Regions from separate parts of the Halobacillus sp. AWM4_238 genome, predicted to be linked through region 2. Evidence: predicted binding sites of a transcription regulator. Region 2 holds the regulator's gene; each other region holds the start of a gene.
The links. The regulator Rex, encoded in region 2, represses fermentation and respiration genes when NADH is low (regulators of the CRP and FNR family bind a similar motif). The targets are predictions, from matches to a motif close to TTGTGAAATATTTCACAA.
Positions count from the first base shown of each region.

Region 1: a site for Rex is predicted at 1,960-1,977, ahead of cydD (thiol reductant ABC exporter subunit CydD). Genes of this name have one in related genera too.
Region 3: a site for Rex is predicted at 2,663-2,680, ahead of ACXACN_RS17840 (helical membrane plugin domain-containing protein). Genes of this name have one in related genera too.

Region 1 is NZ_JBSWSY010000002.1:3,222,349-3,226,446, forward strand. It holds gene ACXACN_RS16105 (high affinity choline transporter 1) at 1-136, opposite strand, end outside; gene cudC (choline uptake/conversion transcriptional regulator CudC) at 292-846, opposite strand; partial or broken gene ACXACN_RS16115 (hypothetical protein) at 1,221-1,352, shown strand; gene cydD (thiol reductant ABC exporter subunit CydD) at 2,004-3,731, shown strand; gene cydC (thiol reductant ABC exporter subunit CydC) at 3,728-4,098, shown strand, end outside.
Region 2 is NZ_JBSWSY010000002.1:3,449,432-3,453,529, forward strand. It holds gene ACXACN_RS17250 (ABC-F family ATP-binding cassette domain-containing protein) at 1-948, opposite strand, end outside; gene moaC (cyclic pyranopterin monophosphate synthase MoaC) at 1,119-1,601, shown strand; gene ACXACN_RS17260 (redox-sensing transcriptional repressor Rex) at 1,617-2,276, shown strand; gene ACXACN_RS17265 (GNAT family N-acetyltransferase) at 2,338-2,892, shown strand; gene ACXACN_RS17270 (SDR family oxidoreductase) at 2,930-3,751, opposite strand; gene ACXACN_RS17275 (MDR family MFS transporter) at 3,929-4,098, shown strand, end outside.
Region 3 is NZ_JBSWSY010000002.1:3,574,289-3,578,386, forward strand. It holds gene ACXACN_RS17825 (fructose bisphosphate aldolase) at 1-459, opposite strand, end outside; gene ACXACN_RS17830 (TspO/MBR family protein) at 633-1,358, shown strand; gene ACXACN_RS17835 (aldo/keto reductase) at 1,540-2,457, shown strand; gene ACXACN_RS17840 (helical membrane plugin domain-containing protein) at 2,816-3,247, shown strand; gene ACXACN_RS17845 (NAD(P)/FAD-dependent oxidoreductase) at 3,265-4,098, shown strand, end outside.

The DNA of each region.
Region 1 (4,098 bases), 230 kb from region 2:
TATTTGTGGCGAAGACGGCACCGATGTAATAAACGAGGGCATAAAAAACAATCATGGCGATAAAACCGCCCCATTGAATGTTTTCATTTGTGAAGGCCATGTAGAGGACGAAAACACCTAAGAGCGTTCCGATCATAATTGCGGCTTTGTTTTTAGCGAAAAAAGATGGTTGTTGATTTGATTGCAATGACGTCACTCCTTTAACTTATTTTTATCTGAATATTCTGCAAATTATAAAGTCCATACGTCTCCCTTAAATAACAGATGACCGTTATTCAGAGAGGCGGTATTTTATTTTTCTTGGTCGACAGGAAGAAATTCGAAAATTTCTCCGCTCTCAATAGAATCAACGAGCTTCTGTAACCAATGGTAATAAGGTTTGGATGCTTCGAGTTGCTGATAGACTTGCTCCGCTTCTTCTTTTACCCCTTCGTCGGTTTCAGAATGTTCCAGGAGATCCTTCAATTCCTTTTGGGCAAGTTTGATCGCGTCCAAATTGGTTTTAGCTTCCCTCAACCACTTTTTCGTAAAAAAGTTGGAGAAGAAATTGAAGAAGTCTTTTTCAGCTACAAAAGTCTGACGGCGTGTTCCCTTTCGAAACGTTTGCTTGACAATATTGTAATTTTGGAGCTTCTTCACTCCTGTACTCATGCTAGGCTTACTCATTCCGAGTTTTTCACGCATTTCATCCAACGTCATATCATCTTCAAAGTACATGGTCCCATATAAAGTCCCTGCACTCCGGGTCACTCCATACAAATCCATCGTTTCCGCAATGGAATCGATCACAAGTCCTTTCGCGTGCTCAATGGTCTGTCTGGAGCTTTCTTCATGATGGTTTGTCATTAAAAACCTCCTCACAGGCGTAAAAGCAATTAACTTTATTAAATTTTTTCTTTACAGACTTAATCTTAACGAATAAATATCGCTTGTCAAAATCCATGATTTAATAAAATCGCCTTAAGCCCCATCATCTCATAGGTTATAGCCGATTTAAAAAATTTTTCGCTTTGACAAGCTTGCTGAGGGTTGTTAACGTAAAGAGTATTCAAAAAGTTAAATTTTTTATTAACAAAGTTAACGGTATCTCAGAAGGAAAGAATAACGAATGCCCCTAAGGGTGGTCCCACCTATAATGGAGACGGACGTAATTCCATTCATATCGACCTTCTATAGTTGTTGGGACCGGATATTGATTGAAATAATCAAGTGTTGAGGAGGCCATTTTGTTTGCTAACCCTACTTTATATGGTCTGGCTGGTTCTCACTGGTCAAGCGACCGCAAAAAAGCAGAATTTGTAGATGGGCGTACCTGTGTAGGCGTTGTATCGCATAACGGCTGCTATCTATAGGGTGCACCATTTTTGAATGGTTATTTAGTTAGAGAATCCCAAGGATAAGAGTGGGGCTGAAGGAAAGGTTCTGGTCATCCCCAATCGCTGATAAGGGAATCCCCAGATCCCTGTGTCGACTTCTGGTAAAACTGCGAGTAATGGCCAGATCGGCCGAGTTGTTTCTATTCATTGATCCAACATATTAAAGACGCCGAATAAGCTTGCTTCTGACTTGTGGCATACGACGGTTAAAGATACGGCCGCAACATATAGATACAGGTGGTATCAATCACACAAGCCTACAGGGATATGAACCCTGTAGGTTTTTTTATTTTGTCCATATTCCAAGAAACTTTTACTAGATAAAACCACTCTCTTTCCTTAGGAGAATGGCAGGCTGAAGATCGCTAGAATAGTGGAAGAGGTACATCGAGGGCTTCTTTTTACATAGCAAAAGGTGTCCATAAATAAATAGAGGGAAAAGATGTAGAAAAGGTATCGTCCCCGGTGACTTTAGGGTTACGTATGACAGCTGTTTATTAAGGAGACGATGATATAGAATTGTCATAGAATCATCAGGTTTTATTTTTAGCAATGTTTTGCTTTATCAATTATAATGTAGATAATGTGAATTGTTTCACAAAATGGCTTATAAGGAGTTTTATATAAATGAAGTACCTCAGCAGACTTGCTTTCTCAGATCGAAAAGTGTTCATGCTGTTGGTCCTCACGTCCGTGTTGATTGGTGCCACGATCATTGGTCAATCCTACTTTTTTGTTGCCATTGTCGACCGGATCTTCCTTGGTGAGGAACGTTTTCAGACTATCCTTCCACTTCTGGCAGGATTGCTACTTGTGCTTGCTGGACGTACGTTGTTCACATGGCTGAATGGCCGCGCAGGTATTAAGCTTGCTTCCAAAGCGAAACGTCATTTCCGTCAGTCCATCATTGAGAAATACTCCCGCAATCCTGTCCAAGCGTCTTTACAAGGGCAATCGGGGAGGAAGGTTAGTCTACTGATGGATTCGGTGGACGAGATTGACGGGTACTTCAGCAGCTACATTCCACAGATGATCCAGACGATGATTATTCCATTGATGATCCTTGTTGTTGTTTTTACCCAGCACCTTTATTCAGGGCTGATCATGATCATCACAGCCCCGTTCATCCCGTTATTTATGGCGATTATCGGTGTCATGACAAAGAAAAAATCAGAAGAGCAGATGGAGAAGTTGAACACGTTCTCCGGCAAGTTTCTAGACACGCTTCAAGGCTTGACGACGTTGAAACTTTTTGGACGTTCCAAGCAGCAAAAGGAAGAGATTGAATCAAGCAGCCTCGGTTTTCGTGATGCGACGATGGAAGTGTTGAAAGTCGCCTTTGTCTCTTCATTGATGCTTGAGTTCATTTCCATGCTCAGCATTGGGTTAATTGCATTAGAGATTGCCATCCGGCTCGTTGTTTACGAGAGTGTCTCCTTCTTCTCTGCATTTTTCATACTCATTCTTGCTCCTGAGTTTTATTTGACGCTAAAAGACTTCGGTAGTGCTTTCCATACAGGAAGGGGCGCATCAGGGGCTTCCAACCAACTGGCAGAAGAACTTGAGAAAGACGAGGAAAACATCGAATGGGGGAGTAGTGTGTTAAAGGGAGAATCTTCTCCTGATATCAAGCTTGAACAAGTGAATTTTCACTACGAAGAAGGGTTCGCATTGAAAGATTTGACGGCATCCATCGCGCCTTACACTCAGGTGGCAATCGTCGGTAAAAGCGGAGCGGGTAAATCGACACTCCTGCACCTCTTATCAGGCCTTGCTAAACCGTCAAACGGATCTATTAAAATCAATGATCAGGTTCTTTTTGACTATGAGGAGAAGGAATGGTTTTCACAAGTGAGCTACATTTCTCAACATCCGTATTTATTTTCGGGAACGATTGCTGAAAACATTGCGATTGGAGGAAGCGGGAATCATTCAGAGGAAGAAATCCAGGAAGCCGCGGAAAAAGCGGGAATTGCTCCGTTGATTGCCACTCTGGAAAAAGGCTACGACACCCCAGTCGGTGAAGCGGGACGCGGGCTTTCTGGAGGAGAGAAGCAACGCCTCGCTCTTGCTCGTACATTCTTGAAAAAGCCGTCCGTCATCCTGTTTGATGAACCGACGACAGGTCTGGATCTGAAAACGGAACGTGTGCTTCAAGCCTCCATGGAGGAGCTTGCAAAAACAGCGACTATCATCACTGTTGCCCACCGTTTGCATACGATCAAAAAGGCTGATCAAATTCTGTTGCTTGATCGTGGTCATCTGATAGGGAAAGGGACACATGACGAATTATTGGAAACCGTACAGGAATACAGGGATATGGTGACCGTCCATCAAGGAGGGGATTCCGCATGAAAGAACTGAAGGAAGTCATCCGTTTAGTCGTAATGGAAAAAAGGGATATCGTGCTTTCCATCGTTTTCGGTTTTCTCGCTGGTATGTCAGCGGTGGGATTGTTTGGTGCGAGTGGATATTTAATCTCTCGAGCGGCACTCATTCCTCCTTTGTATGCCTTGACGGTGCTCATCGCCTTTTTGAAGTTGTTCGGATTTGCAAGAGCGCTTGGGCGATACGCTGAAAGGTATTTTTCCCATAGGGCGACCTTTACCATTTTAAGCAATTTGCGAGTAGCTTTTTATAAAAAATTAGAGCCGCATGCCCCGAGGATTTTTCAGAGATTCCGAAGTGGTGATTTGCTTTCACGCATTGTCGGTGATGTCGA
Region 2 (4,098 bases):
CGCTGATTGGCTGTCGTCCTTAGGCTTTTCAAGCTTGTCCATTTTCTCCAACTGCTTGCGGCGGCTTTGCGCTCGCTTACTTGTCGTCGCGCGAACGATGTTCTTCTGGATGAAATCTTCCATCCGCTTAATTTCTTCCTGCTGCTTTTCAAAACGTTTGAGTTCCTGCTCGTAATCCGCTTCTTTCTTTTTCAAATAATCGCTGTAGTTGCCGTGGTATCTCTTTGATGATTGAAAAGCGATTTCGTATACGGTATTGACGATCTTGTCCAGGAAGTAGCGGTCGTGGGATACGATGACGACGGCCCCCTGATAGCCTTGCAAATACCCTTCAAGCCAGCTTAGCGTATCAATGTCCAGGTGGTTGGTCGGCTCATCGAGAATAAGGACATCAGGGCTCGTAAGCAGCAGCTTTCCTAAAGCTAAACGAGTTTTCTGACCACCACTCAAGGAGTTGATCGGTGTATCCCAGCTGAAGTTTTTGAAGTTCAGTCCATTCAGGACGCCGCGGATATCTGCTTCGTACTGATATCCGCCAGCGGTCTTGAAGTATTCCTGCTTGCGGTCGTAATCCGTTAACAGCTGCTGGTACCGTTTCTGGTCCTCGAGCAGGTCAGGGTCCGCCATTTGGACTTCCATGTTGCGGAGTTCTTTCTCCAAGTCTTTCAGGTGGGTGAACACCTTCTCCATCTCGTTCCAAATGGTTTCCTCAGACTGCAGCCCTGTATTCTGAGCCAGGTAGCCGATCGTTGTTTCTTTGGGTTTGAAAATGTCGCCTTCATCGTGGCTCATTTCTCCAGCCATCATTTTGAGCAAGGTTGATTTTCCTGCTCCGTTTCGACCGACGATGGCAATCCGGTCGTTCATCTGCACTTCCAATTTGATATTCGATAAAATCAACTCGGCGCCGAAACGCTTCGTCAATTGGTTCAATTGCATGAGAATCATGTCGTTTCACCTCAATAAAATCAGTGTATCTCATACGCGCGTCCCCTAGCAACACAATGCTCTTTAAGTATGTGAAATCTTTAACGACTAACGTTTGATTTTTTGGTAGAATAAGAGTAGTGTTTCAATCAGTACAGTAACGATTTTGTTATTAAAAGGGGTAGGAGAAAATGGCGGAATTCAGTCATTTTAATGACCAGGGTCGCGCCCGTATGGTGGACATCACAGAAAAAAAGGATTCTGTACGGACGGCCGTAGCAGCAACAAGCGTACAAGTGAACGAAGAGATTTATCATAAAATCACCAACCACGAAATCGGAAAAGGGGACGTGCTTTCCGTCGCCCAGGTCGCAGGGATCATGGCAGCGAAAAAAACGTCCGACTGGATTCCGATGTGTCACCCCTTATCATTGAAAGGCATTGATGTGTCCTTCGATTGGGAAACATCAGCCCAGCCGGTTCTACACATCGAGGTTTCGGTCAAAACGAAGGGAAGTACGGGGGTGGAAATGGAAGCGCTAACGGCAGCTTCAGCCACAGCCCTTACGGTTTACGATATGTGCAAAGCGTTAGATAAAGGAATGGTCATCGGCCCGACCTATTTGAAAGAGAAAACAGGCGGGAAGAACGGCGACTACACGAGAAACAGGTAAAGGAGTCCGGTGCTAATGGATATCGAACAAACGAAGATTCCACAGGCGACAGCGAAGCGGCTGCCGCTCTATTATCGCTTTTTGAACAACCTTCATACTCAAGGCAAATTGCGTGTGTCTTCGAAAGAACTGAGCGATGCGGTCAAAGTCGATTCAGCGACAATCCGACGTGACTTTTCTTATTTCGGAGCGCTCGGAAAAAAAGGGTACGGCTACAACGTCGAGTATTTGCTTTCCTTTTTCAGAAAAACACTCGACCAGGATGAGACGACACGTGTCGCGTTGATCGGTGTCGGAAATCTTGGGACGGCCTTTTTGAACTATAACTTCACGAAAAATAACAATACGAAAATTGAAATCGCCTTTGATGCGAACGAGGAGCGAATCGGTTCTGAGGTCGGTGGCGTCGGTGTTGAACACATTGACGATCTAGAAGAAAAGCTCGGGGACATTTCTGTGGCCATTCTCACGGTCCCGTCATCTGCCGCTCAAGGCATTGCGGACAGGCTTGTGAAAGCGGGAATCTCCGGGATTCTCAACTTTACTCCAGCGAGAATCAGCGTGCCGTCAAATGTAAGGGTCCATCATATCGACCTTGCAATCGAGCTGCAGGCTCTCGTCTATTTCCTGAAGCATTATCCACTGAACGAAGAGGAAGTGGAGGAAGACCAATAAGAAAGACAAAAGAGTGTGAAATCATTTTGGTTTCTCACTCTTTTTTTAGGGGGAAGAAGATTTGGAAACGTTCACGGTTGGTTCAGAAACAGAAAGGTTAATGATCAGACCGCTTGAAAAAGGCGACTATGAAAGTTGGGTTGCTGGATATGAGGGGCGGTATCCTTCCAAGCACCGGCATGATGATGGTCGTCCTGATATGAGTGTTTGTACGAAAGAATGGTTTGATGAGCTGGTGGAGAAACATCAGCAGTTAGCTTTGGAGGATACAGCCTACGTCTTTGGTGTTTTTCTAAAGGAAGACCATACACACGTGGGGATGATTGATTTTTCGACCTTAATAAGATATGACTTCCAGTGGGGGAGAATTGGATATGGGCTCCATAACCAACATTGGAAGAAGGGCTACGGAAAAGAAGCGGTGGAAGGAGCATTAAGGATTGCTTTTCATCAATTAAATTACCACAGGATCGAGGCTCATATCAATTTGGATAATGCGGCTTCCATCAAGATGGCGGAGAGGATCGGCCTGGAGTATGAATGCACCCGCAAAGGGTTCATCCATGAGTTTGGTGAATGGACGGATAACTTGATTTACTATAAGAATGCAGAATAAAAGGAAGCTCAGCCTGACGCTGAGCTTCTTTTTTGGGTTACTCTGTATTCTCTTTCCAGCTCTTGTCCATGAGCATCTTCCCCGGCCACGTGTAGGCCATGATCCCACCGTCTGCGGTAATGTCTTCTCCTGTCACATACGAACTTTCGTCAGAAGCAAGAAACAGGGCGACGTTCGCCATTTCTTCCGGGCGTCCGAGTCTTCCCATCGGTGTGACCCATTTGTTCGCTTCACGGAATTCCCGGCCTTCTTCTTCCTGCTTCGTCCCTGCAAGTTCCTGAACGAGCGGTGTTTCGATGGTACCTGGGGAAATTGAATTGACACGGATGCCTTCACGCGCATAGTCGATCGCCATCGCTCTCGTAAAGTTTGTAATCCCGCCTTTCGCTGCGTTGTATCCGGAGCGGTCAAGATCCGCGGCCTGCCCAGACATGGATGAAGTGTTGATGAGAGATCCGCCATTTTCAAGCATGAGCGGGAGGATGTATTTGCTCGTCAAAAAGGTTCCCCTTAAATCGACAGCAATGATTTGATCAAACAGCTCCACCGGATATTCGTGGACCTTTCCGCCTTCCTGATCGAGGCCCGCATTGTTAAACAGGATATCCACATGTCCAAAATGTTGCTCGATGTAATTGGCGAACTGCTGGACACTATCCACATCAGCAACATCAAGCTCCACGGCTTCTGCTTTTCCACCGCCGCTTTTTACTTCATCCACGGTTTTCTGTACTTCTTCTACATTCACATCCCCGCAAACGACCGTCGCTCCTTCGCTTGCGAATCGTTTCACAGTCGCCGCACCAATCCCTGTTGCGGAGCCGGTGACGACAGCAATTTTATTATTTAAACGTCCCATATCCCTAGAACCTCCTTTTGTTCGTTGCTATCACTCATACCCGCACGTTGAATCGCAGTAAACCTTTGGTAGAACAGAGGACGCATACAGTCGAAACATGCGGAATCGTGGTTAACGAAAAGCAGAGGTGGTATAGTAAATAATAGTTCGCGTATCGAAAGAAAGCGGGTGAGACGATTGAGTAAACTGCCTCATAAATGGCTCGTGGTCGTGTCTGTCCTGTTCGGGACGTTCACGGTCATTTTGAACAATAGTATGCTGAACCCGATCTTGCCACGATTCATCGAGATCTTTGATTCCAATGCCGTCTCGGTCGGGTGGATTCTGACGATCTTCATGGTATCGAT
Region 3 (4,098 bases), 120 kb from region 2:
CTCTTTGATGCCGCTAGGATTTGGCTCATGGATGACAGAACGCATCTTCGTACCGAAAATGTTCCGTTCATTGGCACGCCTCAGCGTTTCATCAAGATCATGAATTGGTTTCATCAGTTGGACGCCGTTTTCTTTTTCCGCAAGCCCTTTGTCGACTTTCAGAAAAGGGACGACCCCTTTACTAGCCAAATAATCCGCCGTAAATTGCCCTTCAATCTCCCGGTCCATCGTTTGCTCAAAAAGAATAGCGCCAAGAATATGGTCTGCGTCGAAAGAAGGGGAGGTGATAATTCTTGTCCGCATTTGGTGGACAAGGTCAAACATCTCATCTTCACCTGAATAGGAGTCTTCCGGGACGCCATAAGCTGCCAGCGCTTTCGGTGTACTTCCGCCACTCTGGTCAAGTGCAGCGATAAATCCATTTCCATTCTTCATTTTTTCAAATTGACTGTTGTTCATGTTTTCCACTCCTTTTTCGTAGTGTGAAAAATTCCCTTTATACTCTTCCCTTAATCGAAACTTGCATAACATCATTTTGGGAAAGAGTTTTTGCTATGGATGTGGAGGAAGGTGTTTTATCAGAGCGTGAAAAGGAATACTATGTATCAATCGGAGTATAAGGAGGAGTTATGATGGGGAAGTGGTTCATGAACGTCCTGGCGTTCCTTCTTGTTGTCACTGTAAATGGCCTAGCTAACGCTTTGCCCCTGAATGGTCAAACGACAGGGGAAATCTCCAACCGTCTGAACGTGTTATTCACTCCCGCGGGGTATGTGTTCAGCATCTGGGGACTCATATACATTTTATTAGGAATCTGGGTGCTCCGGCAATTTCCAAAAAGCAGGCGGGACTTGCCCATCTATCAAGAAACAAGCGGACTGTTCGTCCTAAGCAGCCTTTTGAACAGTCTCTGGATCTTTATGTGGCACTATGAGTTTTTTGGACTTTCCGTTTTGGTGATGATTGGGTTGCTGCTGACATTGATCCGCTTGTATCAGACCTTGCAGAAAAATGAGGCCTCTTTTTTCGACCGGCTTCCGTTCTCTGTTTATCTCGGTTGGATTAGTGTCGCAACGATTGCGAACATCAGTTACTATTTAACTTACATCGGTTGGGATGGTTTCGGAATTTCCGCCACAGTGTGGACGATCCTGTTGATGATCATTGGCACACTTCTTGCGATATTCTTTATGAAAAGCCAGGACGATTTAATTTATCCACTCGTTTTTGTCTGGGCATTTATCGGCATTGGAGTGAAAAATCAAGGCAATGATGTGCCTCTTGTAGTCAATTCAGCTTTTATACTTGCAGGGTTGCTCCTGGTCATCACAATTGTATATGGGTTCAGAAAAAGATAAAAGTCACTTGATCGGATCATCAAGTGACTTTTTTTATTTACGCCGACTCCCCTTGACCAGGTCATCCAGATTCTGGATGACCTGGTCTTCCTTTTTTTGTGTTTGTGTAAGCGTTATTCCTTACGAATGAGAGGGAAAGTGATAGGATAAGGATAGGTTGGGAAAGAAAGGTGGAAGCAAAGTGAAGAAAATTCAATTAGGGAAAAGTGATTTACAAGTAGGAGAAATCTCGCTCGGCTGTATGAGAATGAGCGATTTGAGTACGAAAGATGCGTCTGAGGTAATCACGAACGCAGTGGAGAATGGGGTCGACTTATTTGATCATGCGGATATCTATGGAAAAGGAGAATCCGAATCTGTTTTTGCTGAAGCATTGAAAACGACGAGTGTGTCGCGCGACGACATTAAGCTTCAGTCGAAGTGTGGCATTCGTGATGGTTTCTTCGATTTTTCAAAAGAGCATATCCTGGAATCAGTAGAAGGAAGCTTGAAGCGGTTGAACACCGATTATTTGGACAGTTTCCTGCTGCACCGTCCAGATGCTTTAATGGAGCCTGAAGAAGTGGCCGAAGCTTTCACCACCCTGAAAGAAAGTGGGAAAGTACGTTATTTTGGTGTCAGTAACCAAAATCCGATGCAGATGGAATTGTTGAACAAATATGTAGGAGAAAGCTTGATCGTCAATCAGTTGCAACTCAGCATAGTACATACCCCGATCATAGATGCAGGTTTCAATGTGAACATGCAGAATGATCCGGCTATTGTGAGAGACAGCAATGTATTGGAGTACTGCCGACTGAATGACATCACCATTCAAGCCTGGTCTCCATTCCAGCACGGTATGATTGAAGGTCCGTTTGTTGGCAATTCTGCTTTTCCGGAAGTGAATGCTAAACTGCAAGAATTAGCTGAAAAGTATGAGGTAACGGACTCTGCCATCGCGATCGCCTGGATTCTTCGTCATCCAGCTAATATCCAGCCTGTCGTAGGGTCCATGAACACGAAACGACTGCAGGACATCGCAAAAGCTTCTCATCTCGTCTTGTCGAGAGAAGAATGGTACGAGCTATACCGCGCTGCTGGTAACGATTTACCGTAACATCTGTTGAAGTAGGGGGCTAATCTGGTTCATGGTTAGCCTCTTTTTCGTGACAAAGGGTGAAAAGGAAAAGTCTATCCTGGAATGAGAAAATCACTTTAGCGAATGATAAGAAGAGCGATATATCCGTTTATTTGATTGAAAATGCTGTAAAAAGAACAGGGATTAGAAAAAAATCCTCAGTGTAAGCGTTTATTTTGTAAGAATGTGTTGTGCTTCACAAGATTATATTTTACTCTAGTAACGTTAGCTATAAAATAGCACTCTTACTGTTTTATAACAGGTGGAGCTTTCGTTGCTTGTACTAGTTATTTTACTTATAAAAAATGAGCTCTGGCTCAAAAAAGGAGAAGTGGATATGGCAGATTCATTCACAACAGAAAAAGACGAGCAGACAAACGTAGCTCGTGACGAGCGTGAACTGCTCGACCAACTACTGGAACCTGAAGTACAGGAATCTTTGACTGTTCTTGTGAAAGAGCTTCCGAAGCTGACCGAATTGGTGAAGATTCTTTCCAGCTCTTACGATACCGTCCAATCGCTGGCAACAGATGAAATTCTGAAGCGTGACACGGTTGAATTCATGTCTGAAGTGGCTGAGCCGCTCAAACATTCCGTGAAAGAAGTAGCGCAGAACGCCATCGAAGCGAAAGATCATGCGGAAAGCAGTTCAGAGGTCATCGGACTATTCGGCTTGATGAAGATGTTGAAAGACCCTCAAGCTCAAAAAATGTTCCGTTTCGTCAATGCATACTTGAAAGTATCCGCTGAACGCAATCACAAAGAGTAGGAATTGGAGGAATCAACATGTCAAAAGAAATCGTCATTTTAGGCGGCGGTTATGGCGGGCTTCTTGCCGCATTGTCTGTGCGCCAATATATGGACGCTTCCGAAGCGAACGTCACGATCATTAACAAAACCCCAACACACCAAATCATTACAGAATTGCACCGTTTGGCAGCAGGAAACATTTCTGAACAAGCGGCAGCGCTTCCTCTTGAGAAGCTCTTGAAAGGAAAAGACATCAACCTTAAGGTTGCGACGATCGATTCCTTCTCTGTCAATGATAAGAAGATCTCTCTGGAAGATGGATCTGAAATGTTCTATGATGCTTTGGTTGTGGCATTGGGTAGTGTAACGAACTACTTCGGCATCTCTGGGCTACAAGAGCACAGCATGGTCCTTAAATCTGCAGAAGATGCGAATAAGATCCGCGAACATGTGGAAGCTCGTATTCGTGATTATGCTGCAACGAATAACGAAGCGGATGCCCACATCGTCATCGGTGGCGGTGGCTTGACTGGTGTCGAGCTTGTCGGTGAATTGGCAGACGAAACGCCAGAAATGGCTAAAAAGTACGGTGTAAACCCTGACGAGATCAAGTTGACACTCGTAGAAGCGATGCCTAAAATTTTGCCGATGCTTCCAGATCATTTGATTGAAAGAGCAACGAAGAGCCTTGAAGATCGCGGTGTTGAATTCCTGACAGAACTTCCTGTCACGAATGTTGAAGGAAATGTCATCGAATTGAAAGACGGCCGTAAGCTGACAGCGAATACGTTCGTTTGGACAGGTGGAGTGGCAGGAAACCCACTTGTTGGTGAATCCGGTATTGAAGTGAATCGCGGACGTGCGTCTGTG